Regions from separate parts of the Modestobacter sp. I12A-02662 genome, predicted to be linked through region 3. Evidence: predicted binding sites of a transcription regulator. Region 3 holds the regulator's gene; each other region holds the start of a gene.
The links. The regulator LexA, encoded in region 3, represses DNA repair genes until DNA is damaged. The targets are predictions, from matches to a motif close to TCGAACANNTGTTCGA.
Positions count from the first base shown of each region.

Region 1: a site for LexA is predicted at 2,069-2,084, ahead of HL189_RS13630 (DUF222 domain-containing protein). Genes of this name have one in related genera too.
Region 2: a site for LexA is predicted at 2,436-2,451, ahead of HL189_RS14915 (DUF222 domain-containing protein). Genes of this name have one in related genera too.

Region 1 covers NZ_JABGDE010000008.1:169,201-173,510, forward strand. The annotation lists gene HL189_RS13620 (ATP-dependent DNA ligase) at 1-549, opposite strand, end outside; gene HL189_RS13625 (hypothetical protein) at 558-1,361, opposite strand; gene HL189_RS13630 (DUF222 domain-containing protein) at 1,295-2,065, opposite strand; gene HL189_RS13635 (dihydrofolate reductase family protein) at 2,407-3,135, opposite strand; gene treZ (malto-oligosyltrehalose trehalohydrolase) at 3,138-4,310, opposite strand, start outside.
Region 2 covers NZ_JABGDE010000009.1:135,769-140,078, forward strand. The annotation lists gene ligA (NAD-dependent DNA ligase LigA) at 1-876, opposite strand, end outside; gene HL189_RS14915 (DUF222 domain-containing protein) at 1,217-2,416, opposite strand; gene HL189_RS14920 (hypothetical protein) at 2,578-2,961, shown strand; gene HL189_RS14925 (methionine synthase) at 2,962-4,014, opposite strand; gene HL189_RS14930 (bifunctional UDP-sugar hydrolase/5'-nucleotidase) at 4,052-4,310, opposite strand, start outside.
Region 3 covers NZ_JABGDE010000010.1:148,926-153,235, reverse strand. The annotation lists gene hflX (GTPase HflX) at 1-593, shown strand, start outside; gene HL189_RS16185 (phosphatase PAP2 family protein) at 674-1,414, shown strand; gene HL189_RS16180 (hypothetical protein) at 1,386-2,447, shown strand; gene lexA (transcriptional repressor LexA) at 2,475-3,284, opposite strand; gene HL189_RS16170 (LysM peptidoglycan-binding domain-containing protein) at 3,817-4,038, shown strand.

The DNA of each region.
Region 1 (4,310 bases), on a different contig from region 3:
CAGCTTGGCGACGACGCCGTCCAGGCCGGCGCCCTCGAACTCGTGGAACCAGCGCTGACCGATCTCGGCGTCCTGGGTGATCGTGCTGACGTAGACGGGGGCCTGCACCCCGGCCAGCACCTCCCGGAGCCGGGCCTGCCGGTCGGCGAACGGGGTCTCCATCAGCGACTCGTCGCCCAGCGCGAGCAGGTCGAAGGCGACGAAGGACGCCGGGGTTTCCTGAGCGAGCTTCGCGACCCGGGAGGCGGCCGGGTGGATGCGCTGGAGCAGGGCCTCGAAGTCCAGCCGGTCGCCGCGGGGGACGACGATCTCGCCGTCGATCACGCACCGCTCGGGCAGCCCGGCCCGCACCGCGTCGGCCACGTCGGGGAAGTAGCGGGTCAGCGGCCGCTCGTTGCGGCTGCCCAGTTCCACCTCGTCGCCATCGCGGAACACGATGCAGCGGAAGCCGTCCCACTTCGGCTCGTAGAACCAACCCTCGCCCGCGGGCAGCTGGGCCGCGGGCTTGGCGAGCATCGGCTTGACCGGTGGCAGCACGGGCAGGTCCATGGCTTCAGTCAAGCAGGTGATCTAGAAGGGCGGCGGGTCCTCGACCGGTGCCGGTGGCGGGGGGCTGGCTCCGGCGGGTGGGCCGGGGGGCCGGGGGGCCGGGGTCGCTGGCCCGGTGGTCGGGTGGTGCGGGTGACGCCGGAGGGGGTGGTGACGGTGATCACCCCGTCGGGGGTCATGGTGAAGCGCCAGCCGGGGGCGAAGTCGAAGGACCCCCGTGCCCCCCACCACTCGCGAGCTCGCGGCGGGACCCTGCACGGGGGCCGGTGGGCGGTGACGTGGTCGAGGTCGGCCCAGCCGATCCGCTGCCCGCAGTTGGGGAACCGGCAACGCCGGTCGCGGGTGGTGACGAAGGCTCGTTGCCGGTCGGTGGGCGCGTAGGCGTCGGTCGGCGGGGGCGGGCCGGCCACGCCGCAGGCGCACGGCTGATCGGTGTCGGCGTCGGCAGCGGGGTCGGGGTGGGTGGGGCAGCCGCGGCGGGCCAGCCGGATGAGTTCGGCGGGGGTGAGGGTGGCCAGCAGCTGCCCGTCGGGGCCGGTGACCGCAAAGCGCAGTGTCCCGCCGTCGGGGGTGGTGAGCCCCAGGGCGCTGACGCGGGCGAGCAGGTCCCGCAGGTGGCCGGCGGTGATCGGCAGCCCGTTCACCTCACCGGGCGCATTACTCGTGCCCTCCAGCGCGGCGAGGTCGGCGGTGACCGTCAGGTGCGCGCAGACGGTGGGCAGGCCGGTGTCGGCAGGGCGGCGGATCAGCGCCGACAGCACGTGCGCCCGCAGCTGCCCGATCGGCCGGGGATCGCCGTCGGCCTTGAGCATGCGGGCGAGCTGGTCGACCAGGTCGAGGCACTCGGTCGCCTCGTCGGTGGGCAGGTCCGCGGCCAGCGTGGTGCGGCCGTCGGCCGGGGAGGGGTACAGCTTGACGTCGGCGGCCTTCTCGCTTCCTTGCGGCGTTCCTCGGCGGCGGCGTCGTCGAACTGGAGCAGCAGGGCGGTGGCGCGGTCGCGCAGCTTGTACACCGACAGGTCGCCGGCCTCGCCCAGCAGCGCGTCCTCGACCCGGCCGGCGACCTCGGCGGAGGTGTGCATCAGCACGTCGGCCAGCGCCTGGGCGCGGCGCTCGTCGATCTCCCCGGCGGCCAGGGCGGCGAAGGTGGCCGGCAGCTTGTCCCGCCAGGTCAGCGCCCGGGCCACCTTGATCGCGGCGGTGCCGCGGCCGACGCTGGGCACGGTGGCCAGCTCCGCGGTGAGGAACTCGCTCACCGTTTCCGACGGCTGCGCGGTCCAGCCCGGCCGGCGGGCACCCGGGGTGTCCGGCGGCGGGTCGGCGGTGGCCGGCCGGTCGTCGGCCAGCGCCAGGATCAGCTCCGCCTCGTAGGCGGTGTCCATCGCCCTCCGGGCCTGAACCCGCTGCAGCTCGACGGCCTTCTCCTCGTCGGAGAGCCAGGCCACCGGTAGGCGCGGAGCAGCGACCTGGGGCTGCCACACCAGGTCGATCTCCAGCCCACCCACGCTCTCGTGCACGGATCGAACACAGGATCGACCACTGACAGTTTCGCGTTCTTCTCGGGCCGCCCGAGTCGCAGCGGATGAGTTCGCCCTGCCACCGGCGTCCTTGGACCACAGGGAGCCCCAGCCTCGAGGGACCCGCATGACCGCGACCACCGCTCCGGCCGCCCGAACCCTCGACCCTGCCCGGTGCTCGTCTGCACCTCGAGGTCCGGGGCGTCGGGCCGTTGCTGGTGCTCGTCGGCGCCCCGATGGACGCCGACGCCTTCGCGCCGCTGGCCGACCATGCTCGCCACCGACCGCACCGTGCTCTTCGCTGCCCGGGCGCGCGAGTGCTGGCCGGTTGATGAACCGGCTCAGCGCAGCGCGTACCGGGTGAGGAGGACGCCGTCCTCCTCCAGCACCTGGCGGAGCTGGCCACGGGCCGGCACCGGCAGCCCTGCCGGCAACAGGCCCGGGCCGCCGCCGACCAGCTGGGGGGCCACCGTCAGGTCCAGCTCGTCGACGACGCCGGCGATCAGCGCGGCCTGGAACAGCGCGGGGCCTCCCTCGCAGAGCACCTGCTCCAGCCCGCGGCCGGCGAGCTGGTCGAGCGCGGCGGGCAGGTCGACGTCGTCGTCCCCGCAGACCAGCACGTCCACCCCGGCGGCGCTCAGCGCAGCCCGACGGCCGGGGTCGGCGGCCGCGCAGGTGACCAGGATCGTCGGCGCGACGGCGCCGGTGACCAGCTGGTCGGCCGGGTCCAGCGAGGCCCGCCGGGAGACGACGGCGACCGGCGCGACCGGGGGGCGGCCGAGTGCGGCCCGCAGCCGGCCGACGGCGGAGTCGGCGGACACCGGGCGGTACCCCTCGGCGGCGGCCGTGCCCGCCCCGACCAGCACGACGTCGGACACCGCCCGCAGCACGCGGAACACCCGCCGGTCGCCGTCCGAGCCGAGCCCGCCGCTGCGGCCCTCGACGGCGATGGCGCCGTCGAGGGACGCGACGAAGTTGACCCGCAGGTGCCGGCCGGCCGGCAGCCGGTAGGCGTCGGCGAGCGCGGCAGTGTCCTCCAGCGGTCCGGGGTCGGGGAACAGCCGCCGCACGGTCAGCGGGTGCTGACCACGGCGGCGCTCTCCGCCGGCAGCGTGACGGTCCTGCCGTCCAGCGTGGGCGGCTCGCCGGTGGCGAGGAGCAGCTCGTGCGCCGGGACGTCCAGGTCGACCTCGCGGGGCTGGTCGGAGAGGTTGGCGACCACCCGCAGCGAGCCGCGGGTGACGACCAGCCAGCGGTCGGCGTCGTCCCAGCTGACCGCCATGCTGCGGAGGTCGGGGTCCACGAGGTCGGGGTGTGCGTGCCGGAGCGCGATCAGCGACCGGTGCACGGCCAGCAGCTGCGCGTGCGGCTCCTGGGTGAGCTCGGACCAGTTCAGCTTGGACCGGGTGAAGGTCTCCGGGTCCTGCGGGTCCGGGACGACGGCGGCGTCCCAGCCGTGCGCGGCGAACTCACCGATCCGGCCCTCCGCGGTGGCCTTGCCCAGCTCGGGCTCGGGGTGGCTGGTGAAGAACTGCCACGGGGTCGAGGCGCCCCACTCCTCACCCATGAACAGCATCGGCGTGAACGGGCTGGTCAGCACCAGCGTCGCACCGACGGCGAGCAGGCCGGGCGAGAGGGTGGCCGAGATCCGGTCACCGACGGCGCGGTTGCCGATCTGGTCGTGGTCCTGCAGGTAGGCCAGGAACTTCCAGCCGGGCAACGCGTTCGTGTCCACCGGCCTGCCGTGGTGCCGGCGCCGGAAGCTCGACCACGCGCCGTCGTGGAAGTAGGCGCCGGTCAGCGTCCTGGCCAGGCCCCCGAGGCCGGCCGCCGCGAAGTCGGCGTAGTAGCCCTGGGCCTCGCCGGTGAGCTGGGTGTGCAGGGAGTGGTGGAAGTCGTCGCTCCACTGCGCGTCGAGCCCCTTGCCGCCGGCCACGCGCGGGGTGACCAGCGAGGGGTCGTTGAGGTCGCTCTCGGCGATGAGCGTCAGGGGGCGGCCCTCGGCGACCGACAGGCGCTCCACCTCCACGGCCATCTCCTCCAGCACGTGGGTGGCGCGCTCGTCGACCAGGGCGTGCACCGCGTCCAGCCGCAGGCCGTCGACGTGCATGTCGCGCAACCACATCAGCGCGTTGTCGATGATGTAGCGGCGGACCTCGTCGGAGTCGGGGCCCGAGAGGTTCACCGAGTTGCCCCAGGTGTTGGCCCCGCCCTCGCTGAAGACCGGGAAGAACAGCGGCAGGTA
Region 2 (4,310 bases), on a different contig from region 3:
GAGGTCGGGGACGACCTCGTAGCGGGTGCTGACCGGCAGGCCCAGGGCGGCGAGCCGCTCGTAGGCGGCGGACTGCCTGTCGGCCTCGAAGCCCCGCCGGGCGCCCAGGCCGTGCACGACCAGCCGGAGTGGCCGGGTGGCGGTGACCTTGGGGTCCTTCTGGCGCAGCGACCCGGCGGCGGCGTTGCGCGGGTTGGCGAAGGGGGCCTTGCCGGCCTCGACCTGGCCGGCGTTGACCTCGGCGAAGGCGGCGACCGGGAAGTAGACCTCGCCGCGGACCTCCAGCAGCTCGGGGACGTCGTCCCCGGTGAGCTGCTGCGGGACGTCGGCCATGGTGCGGACGTTCGCCGTGACGTCCTCGCCGGTGATGCCGTCGCCGCGGGTGGCCGCGCGGACCAGGCGGCCGCGCTCGTAGACCAGGTCGATGGCCAGGCCGTCGACCTTCAGCTCGCAGAGGTAGCCGCCGCCGGCGGCGCCGTCCCGCTCGGCGCGGGCGGCCCAAGCGGAGAGCTCGTCGGAGCTGAAGGCGTTGTCCAGGCTCTGCATCCGCTCCAGGTGCTGGACGGGTGCGAAGGTGGCGCCGAAGCCACCGTTGACCTTCTGGCTGGGCGAGTCGGGGGTGACGAGGGCGGGGTGCGCCGCCTCGATGCCCTTCAGCTCGCCCATCAGCTCGTCGTACTGGCCGTCGCTGACCAGCGGCGCGTCCTGCACGTAGTACGCGAAGGCGTACCGGTCGAGCTCCTCGGAGAGGTCGCGGTGCCGGGTGCGCGCGTCGTCGGGGACCTCGGTCAGGTCCTCCCGGTCGACCGCGGACTCCACCGCGGGCTGGTCGGGGCCGTCGACGGCCTCCTGCTCCACCTCTGCCTCGGTGCTCACGACCACGACCGTATCCGCCTGCTCCGACAGGAAACCGGGCAGCGACCCGAGGTCACCCGACCGGGCGTCGGAGACATCGGGCGCCGTCCGGTGCCAAGCTCCGGCCGTGTCGACGCCCGTGATGTGCGCATTTTGCGGGGAAGCAGCCGAAGGCAGCGCCCTTGATCCCTGCGCTCTGATCGTCGTCTCTCGGTGGCGCGAGTCCGCGGCACGGCAGCAGAGGCAGCAGTTCTTCACGCATGCGCGCTGTCTCCAGGAGCGGTTGCACCCAGATGCCGCCGCTGTCGCAGGAGTCCTGGACCCGAGCTGGGACGGCCGGGACGTGTAGCTGAGCAGGTCGCTAGACCCTCGGGTGGATGAGGATCTCGGTGCCGTCCGGGCGGTAGGTGCGCCATTGGCCATCGGGTTGTTGCTCCACCCGGAAGCCGTGGTGGACCTTGGTGTGGTGCCGTTCGCACAGCAACGCCGAGTTCTCCAGGGACGTCCTGCCGCCGTTGATCCACTCGAGCCGATGATGGACGTCGCACCAGTGGGTGGGCGCGCCGCAGCCGGCGAACACGCAGTGCCGGTCGCGTTTCTCCACCGCCCGGCGCAGGTGTGGGGGGACGACCCGTTTCTCCCGGCCGACGTCCAGCGGTAGCCCGTCGGCGTCGAGGACCATCCGCCGGACCGTGGCGTCACAGGCCACCCACCGGGCCCGCGCTGCGGACAGCGTGGCGCCGAACCCGGTCTCCGCCGCGCCGGGGTTCCGGCTGGGGTCTACCAGGTCTTCCACGCCGATGGTGAGCACGACGTGCGGCTTGACGGTGCGCAGGAACGGCAGATCCCCCTGCGCGAGGGCGTTGTCGGCGAGCTGGACCAGGGCGTCGGCCTGCTGCTGCGCCCGGGTACGCATGTCGCCCTTCGGTCGGGAGGCCTGCACGATCGACTCCAGGGCGGCCTGCACCTTCTCTCCGCCGACGGCGTCGAGGTCGAACCGGCCGGTGATGCTTCCGTCGGCGTGCTTGGCGATGGTCAGCCGCCGCCCCTCGGTGAGGTCGGGCTCCGGGCCGTCGGGGTCCAGGGCGTCGAGGTAGCGGTGCACGACCTCACCGAGCCGCTGATGGGCCTCGGTGGTGGCGACGGTCACCATCGCCCGGTCCACCTCACCCAGGTCCACACTTTGGGCGTTGGCGGCGGTCAGCGCCTCGCCGGCGGCGATCGGGGTGATCACGGCGACCTGCTCGGCCGTCACGTCACCGGCGGCGAACGCCTCGGCCACCGCCGGAAGGTGCTCCAGCGCCCGGCCCGAGCGCACGATCCGCCCCGCCGCCGCCGGTGACAGCCGGGCGTGCCCGCGCAGCCAGGCGGGCATGGTCTTCAGCCCGTCGAACTCCGCGGCACCGGCCTTTTCACCCTCCCGCACCACGCGGGTGATGAACGCGTCCAGCCGGTTGCGACTGCGCAGCGCCTCACCGAGCACCTCCAGCAGCTGAGGGCCGAACATGCCCGACAGGTCCTCGGCCGCCAGAGCGTCCAGGGAGGACTGCAACTCGCCCATGGAGCACCTTTCAACTGGTTCGAACGTCTGTTCGATTCTATCGGTCAGTCGCACCCTTCGCGGCGGGAATCCCCGGGTCAGATGCGGTTTCCACAGATCTGCACATCAGCTCGACACCGGGAGCGATGGCGCCCGGCTGCGGGCCGTGCCAGCGTTCTCGGGTGCACGTCCAGCTCGCCGGCGCCCTGGCGCCCGTCCTCGCCGACGTCACGGCCACCGGTGCGCCGGTCCCCCGGGTCGTCGACGACGGCTGGTCGGCCGACCCCGGCACCGCGACCGCGATGCTCTCGAGCGGCGACGGCAGGCACGGCGCCGGCGTCTCGGTCCCGCTCGGCCGGCCCCGTCCGGAGCAGGTGAGCCACGTGGCCGGCATGGTGCAGGACTGGGTGGTCGACGAGCTGCGGGGCACCACGGCCACGAACTGGCCGCCGTGCCCGCACCACCCGACCACGCATCCGCTGGAGGTCGTCGTCCGGGACGGCGCCGCCCGGTGGAGCTGCCCGCGGGACGGCACGCCGGTCGCCGTCGTCGGCACCCTGCGCTGACTACTCCGGCAACAGGTACTTCGCCGCCTCGCGGACGTGGGTCATCGCCGTCCGGGCGTAGCCGGGGCTCGCTCCGGCCAGACCGCAGGACGGCGTCAGCGTCACCGCGGTGTGCAGCTCCTCCATCGGGAACCCCAGCTCCCGCCACCAGCCCTGCACCCGGCTGGCCGTGGCCTTGGGCTGCGGCAGCCGGGTGTCGGTGCCGGGCACCACGCCGACGAGCAGGTGGGTGCCCGCCTCCACCGCCGTCCCGAGGGCGTCGAGGTCCTGCACCAGCCCCAGGTCGAAGGAGACCGCCGCGGCACCGGCCGCCCGGAGCAGATCGAGGGGCGCGCGGGAGGCGCAGCAGTGCACGACCACCGGCCGGGTGACCCGGTCCACGAGGTGGCCGAGCTCCTCCTCCACGACGGTGGCCTCGACCGCGGGCAGCTTCCCGAACCCGCTGGCCGTGGGCAGCGCGCCCTGCAGGACGGCGGGCACCGACGGCTCGTCGAGCTGGACGACGACCTCCGCCCCCGGCACCCGCGCGGAGACGGCGGCCACGTGCGCAGCGATCCCCTCGGCGAGGGACTGCGTGAGGTCCCGCCGCGCGCCCGGGTCGACCACGGCCCGGTCGCCGCGGGTCCGTTCCAGCCCGGCCGCCAGCGTCCACGGCCCGGCCACCTGCACCTTGAACGGCCCGGCGTACCGCTCGGCCACCTCGTACAGGGCGTCGAGGTCGCGGGCCATGGTCGCGTGCGCCCGCCGCAGGTCGGTGCCCGGCCGCGGGACCAGCCGCCACCCGGCCGGGGTGAGGTCGACGGCGAGGTCGACCAGCAGCGCGGCGCTGCGCCCGATCAGGTCGGCGCCCGGCCCACGCCCCGGCAACTCGGGGAGGTGCGGGAAGTCGGGCAGCTCCCCGGTGACCAGGCGCACGGCCTCCACCGGGTCGTCCCCGGGCAGCGATCCCACACCGGAGGCCGGCCCCCACCGCGGGGGCGCCGGCCCCTGGTCGGCCGGTGCCTCGGCACCGGGGCTGCTCTTCTCGTCCGGGGAGTCCGTCGGCGGGGCCACGACCCGACCGTAGCCCGGGCCGCCGACGTCCCCGGCGTCAGCAGCTCGCGGCGGTCACCGGGATCGCGTGGTCGCCGTTCGGCGGGTCGATCGTGCGGCCCTGCAGGTAGGCGACCGCCGTGTCGACGTCCGGCGGCCCGGTCACCTGCTCGGTGCCGGTGGTGAACGCCGTGAAGCTGTCCCCACCCGCGGCGAGGAACGAGTTCGCCGCGACCCGGTAGCTGCCCTCCGCGGTGACCGGCTGCCCACTGATGCTGATCGAGCAGTCGAAGACCCGGTCGCCCTCGGCCCGCGCG
Region 3 (4,310 bases):
AGGACGCGCTGTTCGCGACCCTGGACCCGACGGTCCGCCGGGCGGAGACCCCGGACGGGCTGGAGTACACGCTCACCGACACGGTCGGCTTCGTGCGGCACCTCCCGCACCAGCTCGTCGACGCGTTCCGGTCGACGCTGGAGGAGGTGGCCGAGGCCGACCTGCTGCTGCACGTCGTCGACGGCTCCGACCCCGACCCGATCGGGCAGATCAACGCGGTGCACACCGTGCTCGGCGAGATCGACGCGAGCGCGGTCCCCGAGCTCATCGTGGTCAACAAGGTCGACGCGATGAGCGAGGAGGACGTCCTCCTGCTGCGCCAGGCGCTGCCCAACGCCGTGTGGGTCTCCGCCCGCACCGGCCAGGGGATCGAGGCGCTGCGGGACGTGGTCGCCGCGCGGCTGCCGCACCCGCAGGTCGACGTCGAGGTGCTCCTGCCGTACTCCCGCGGTGACCTGGTGGCCCGCGTGCACCGGGACGGCGAGGTGCTGGAGGAGCTGCACGAGGCCGACGGCACGCGCCTGGTCGCGCGGGTCGAGCCGGCGCTGGCCGCTCTGCTGGACGACTTCACCGCCCCTGTCGCAGGTGTGTGACGGGTCCTCCCGGTGTCCCGCCCGCGTGGCGGGACACCGGGAGGATCACGGGGAGGTCACGGCCCCGGTACCGTGAGGCCGTGAACCCCGGTGCGGTACGGCAGACGGCGGACCCCGCCGGGAGCCCGTCCGTACCGGCGGGCACCCGGGTGATCGGCATCGGCCGGCCGGCGTGGTGGGTCCTCCTCCTCTCCGCGCTCGCCACCGTGGGCATCACCGCGGAGCTGCTCAGCCGGGGCTGGCTGGAGCGCATGGACCTGCGGGTCTCCGAGGTCGTCAGCGACTGGGACCTGCGCAACGGCGACGCCTACTGGCTGGTCTGGGCGTTCACGCAGGCCGGTGGCCGTGGGTTCATCCTGATCGTCCTGACGGTCCTGGTCGGCTCCCTCCTGGTCCGGGAGCGCACGGTGGTGCCGCTGGTGCGGGTCCTGCTCGCGTTGGCCCTGCTCACCGCGGTGGTCTACGCCTTCAAGTGGGGGACCGGGCGCACCGCGCCGGCGTTCCCGGGGTCGTTCTTCCACCGGGACGGCGCCAGCTACCCCTCGGGGCACGTCGCGAACGCGGTGCTCATGTGGGGCGTGGCCCGCTGGCAGGCCGTCGAGTTCGCCCTGGCCCCCTGGGTGCAGCGGGTCTTCTGGGCGCTGAGCGTCTTCGGGCCGCTCGCGACCGGGGTGGCGATGGTCGCGCTGGACTTCCACTGGGTCACCGACGCGGTGGTGGGGCTGACCGTGGGGCTGCTGCTCTTGGGCGTGGTTCACGCACTGGACGCAACCCTGCTGTCACGCTGGGTTCGTGCCCGCGCCGGCCGAGCCCCCGCCTGACCGCGCCGCGCGCCGGCTGCGGTCCGGCGGCGCGGCGTTCGCCGTGCCGTTCGTCCTGCTGCTGAGCCCGGCGCCGGCGCTCGCGGACACCACGGCGTCCGCTCCCTTCGGTGCAGCTGTCACCCGCTGCGAGATCACCGATCCGCGACTGCCGGAGCTGTCCGGCCTCGCCGGCGCCGGCGAGTCGATGCTGGCCATGAACGACGGCGGGGAGCGGGCGCAGGTGTTCGTGCTCGACGGCGCGTGCGCCGTCGGTGACGTGCGCTCGGGTGCGGTCGACCCGTACGACCCCGAGGACCTGGCGCTGGGTGCGGACGGCACGCTCTGGGTGGCCGACACCGGTGACAACGCGCAGAACCGGGAGACGGTCGCGCTCATCAGCCTGCGCACCGACGGCTCGAGCACCCTGACCCGGCTGACCTACCCCGACGGGCCGCACGACGCCGAGGCGCTGCTCCTGGCCCCCGACGGCACGCCCTACCTGGTCACCAAGGAGGTCCTCGGTGCCAGCGGGGTCTACCGGCCGGACGGGCCGCTCACCGACGGGGCCACGCTGGGGATGACGAAGGTGCTGCAGCTCGGGCTGACCCTCACCGGGACCCCGGGCGGCCCGGTCGGCCGGGCGGGCCAGCTGATGGTGACCGGGGGAGCGGTGTCCGCGGACGGGCAGCGGGTCGCCCTGCGCACCTACACCGACGCCTACGTCTGGCCGTTGTCCGGCTCCGACGTCGCCGGCGCGCTCGCGGGGGAGCCCGTGCGCGTGGCACTGCCGGACTCGCCGCAGGGGGAGGCGATCGCCTTCGCCGCGAACAACCGGGACCTCCTCCTCGCGGGGGAGGGGCTGCCGTCCCCGGTGACCCTGGTCCCGGCCGGCGCGGATACTGCTCCGACGGCGGCCGGCCCCCGGTCGTCGGCCGCTCCCGTGGCGGGCCTGGTGCGCGACGTGTCGCCGTGGACGGCCGGCGTCATCGCCGCGGTGGTCGCGACCGTGCTCGTCTGGCTCGGGGGGAAGCTGCGCCGCCGCAGGGAGTGACCCGCGGCGGCGCGCTCCTCCTGGCGATCAGATGCGGCGCAGGACGCTGACCACGCGGCCGAGCACGGTCGCGTCGTCGCCGGGGATGGGCTCGTACGCCGCGTTGTGCGGCAGCAGCCAGACGTGGCCGTCGCGGCGCTTGTAGGTCTTGACCGTCGCCTCGCCGTCGATCATCGCGGCCACGATCTCGCCGTTCTCGGCGGTGGGCTGCTGGCGCACGACGACCCAGTCCCCGTCGCAGATCGCCGCGTCGACCATCGAGTCGCCGGCCACCTTGAGCATGAACAGGGTGCCCTCCCCGACCAGCTCGCGGGGCAGCGGGAAGACGTCCTCGACCGCCTGCTCGGCCAGCACCGGACCACCGGCGGCGATGCGCCCGACCAGGGGCACGTAGGTGGCGGCCGGCGGAGCCGCCTCGTCGCCGCCGGACGTGCCCGCCGCGGCGCCCGGTCCGTCGGCGCCCAGCGCGGCGGCGTTGTCGCCGGGGAGGCGGACGTCGAGCGCGCGCGGCCGGTTCGGGTCGCGGCGCAGCCAGCCCTTGCGCTGCAGCACCGACAGCTGGTGGGCGACCGAGGAGGCGGAGGACAGCCCCACCGCCTCACCGATCTCACGGACCGAGGGCGGGTAGCCGCGCCGCTCGATCGAGTCGCGGATGACCTCCAGGACGCGGCGCTGGCGCTGGGTGAGCCCGTCGCCGGCCTCGGCCCGGTCGGGGAACGCGCGGACGGCGCCGCCGGGCTCCGCGGACCCGGCCGCGGCACCGTTCGCCGGCCCGGCGGCCCGCTTGCGGCGTGCGGGACCGGCTCTGCCGTCCGTCGAGCGGTTGTCGACCGCCATGACCCCTCCTCGTCCGGCTGCGGCCCGCGCAGCTCCCCGGCGACGGCCCGGCCGCTCGGTGCGCGGGCGGGCTGCGTCGTCTCGATCGCACCCGAACGGTAGCGCCATCGGCGGTCGTGTTCAAACACGTGTTCGAAGGAGCGCCGTGTCGGCGCGTTCCCGTCGGTGCCGTGCGGTAGACATCCGCCAGCGTTCGATTCGAACACCCGTTCGATCACGCTCGCCCCGACCGAGGAGTTGGCTAATGGTCACCGTGCAGCGCAGTGTCGTCCCGCCGTCGCCCGTGCAGGCGTACGCCAGGCAGCCCTCCGCCGGTGCGCCGGGGCCCGGGCGCCGCGCCGTGCGTCCCGCCGGTCGCGCCGTGCGTCCCGCCGGTGCGGCCGGAGGGCGGGGCGTCCGCTGCGGAGGCTGTGCCGCCGGTCGTCCGGCACCGCGTGGCGCCGGCCCTGAGTCGTGGGACCGCCCGCCCCTGCGGCTGACCCGGCGCGGGCGGCGGGTCGTCGCGGGGCTCTCCATCGCGATCGGGCTGGCCGTGGCCGTGGCGACGGCGACGGTCGTCGCCGCCGAGCCGGGTCCCGCGCTGCGGCTGGCCGGCGGGCACACGGTGGTCGTGGAACCCGGGGACACCCTCTGGGCCATCGCCGTGGTCGTGGAGCCGGAGCAGGACCCGCGGGCGGTGGTCGACGCGATCCGTGACCTCAACGGGCTCGGCGGGGTCGCGCTCGAGCCGGGGCAGGTCCTGCACCTCCCCTGAGCGTGGCCCCGGCCGGCCTCGGCAGGGCCGGGTGGAGCGGTGGACGGCATGGAGCGGTGGACGGCGCCTGCCGCGCCGTGTGCGGCGGTTGGGACGGGCGTCGCCCGATGGGTCCGATGGGACGGCTGCGCGACACGCCTCGTCCGAGCTTGCGTACCCGTGGGGCCGGGCATACGGTTCCAACACAACATGTTGTGGTTACACGGACGAAGTTCGTCCACAACCGCTCCACACGTTCTCCCCGCGGCGTCCACCGGATGTCCCCGGGTGGG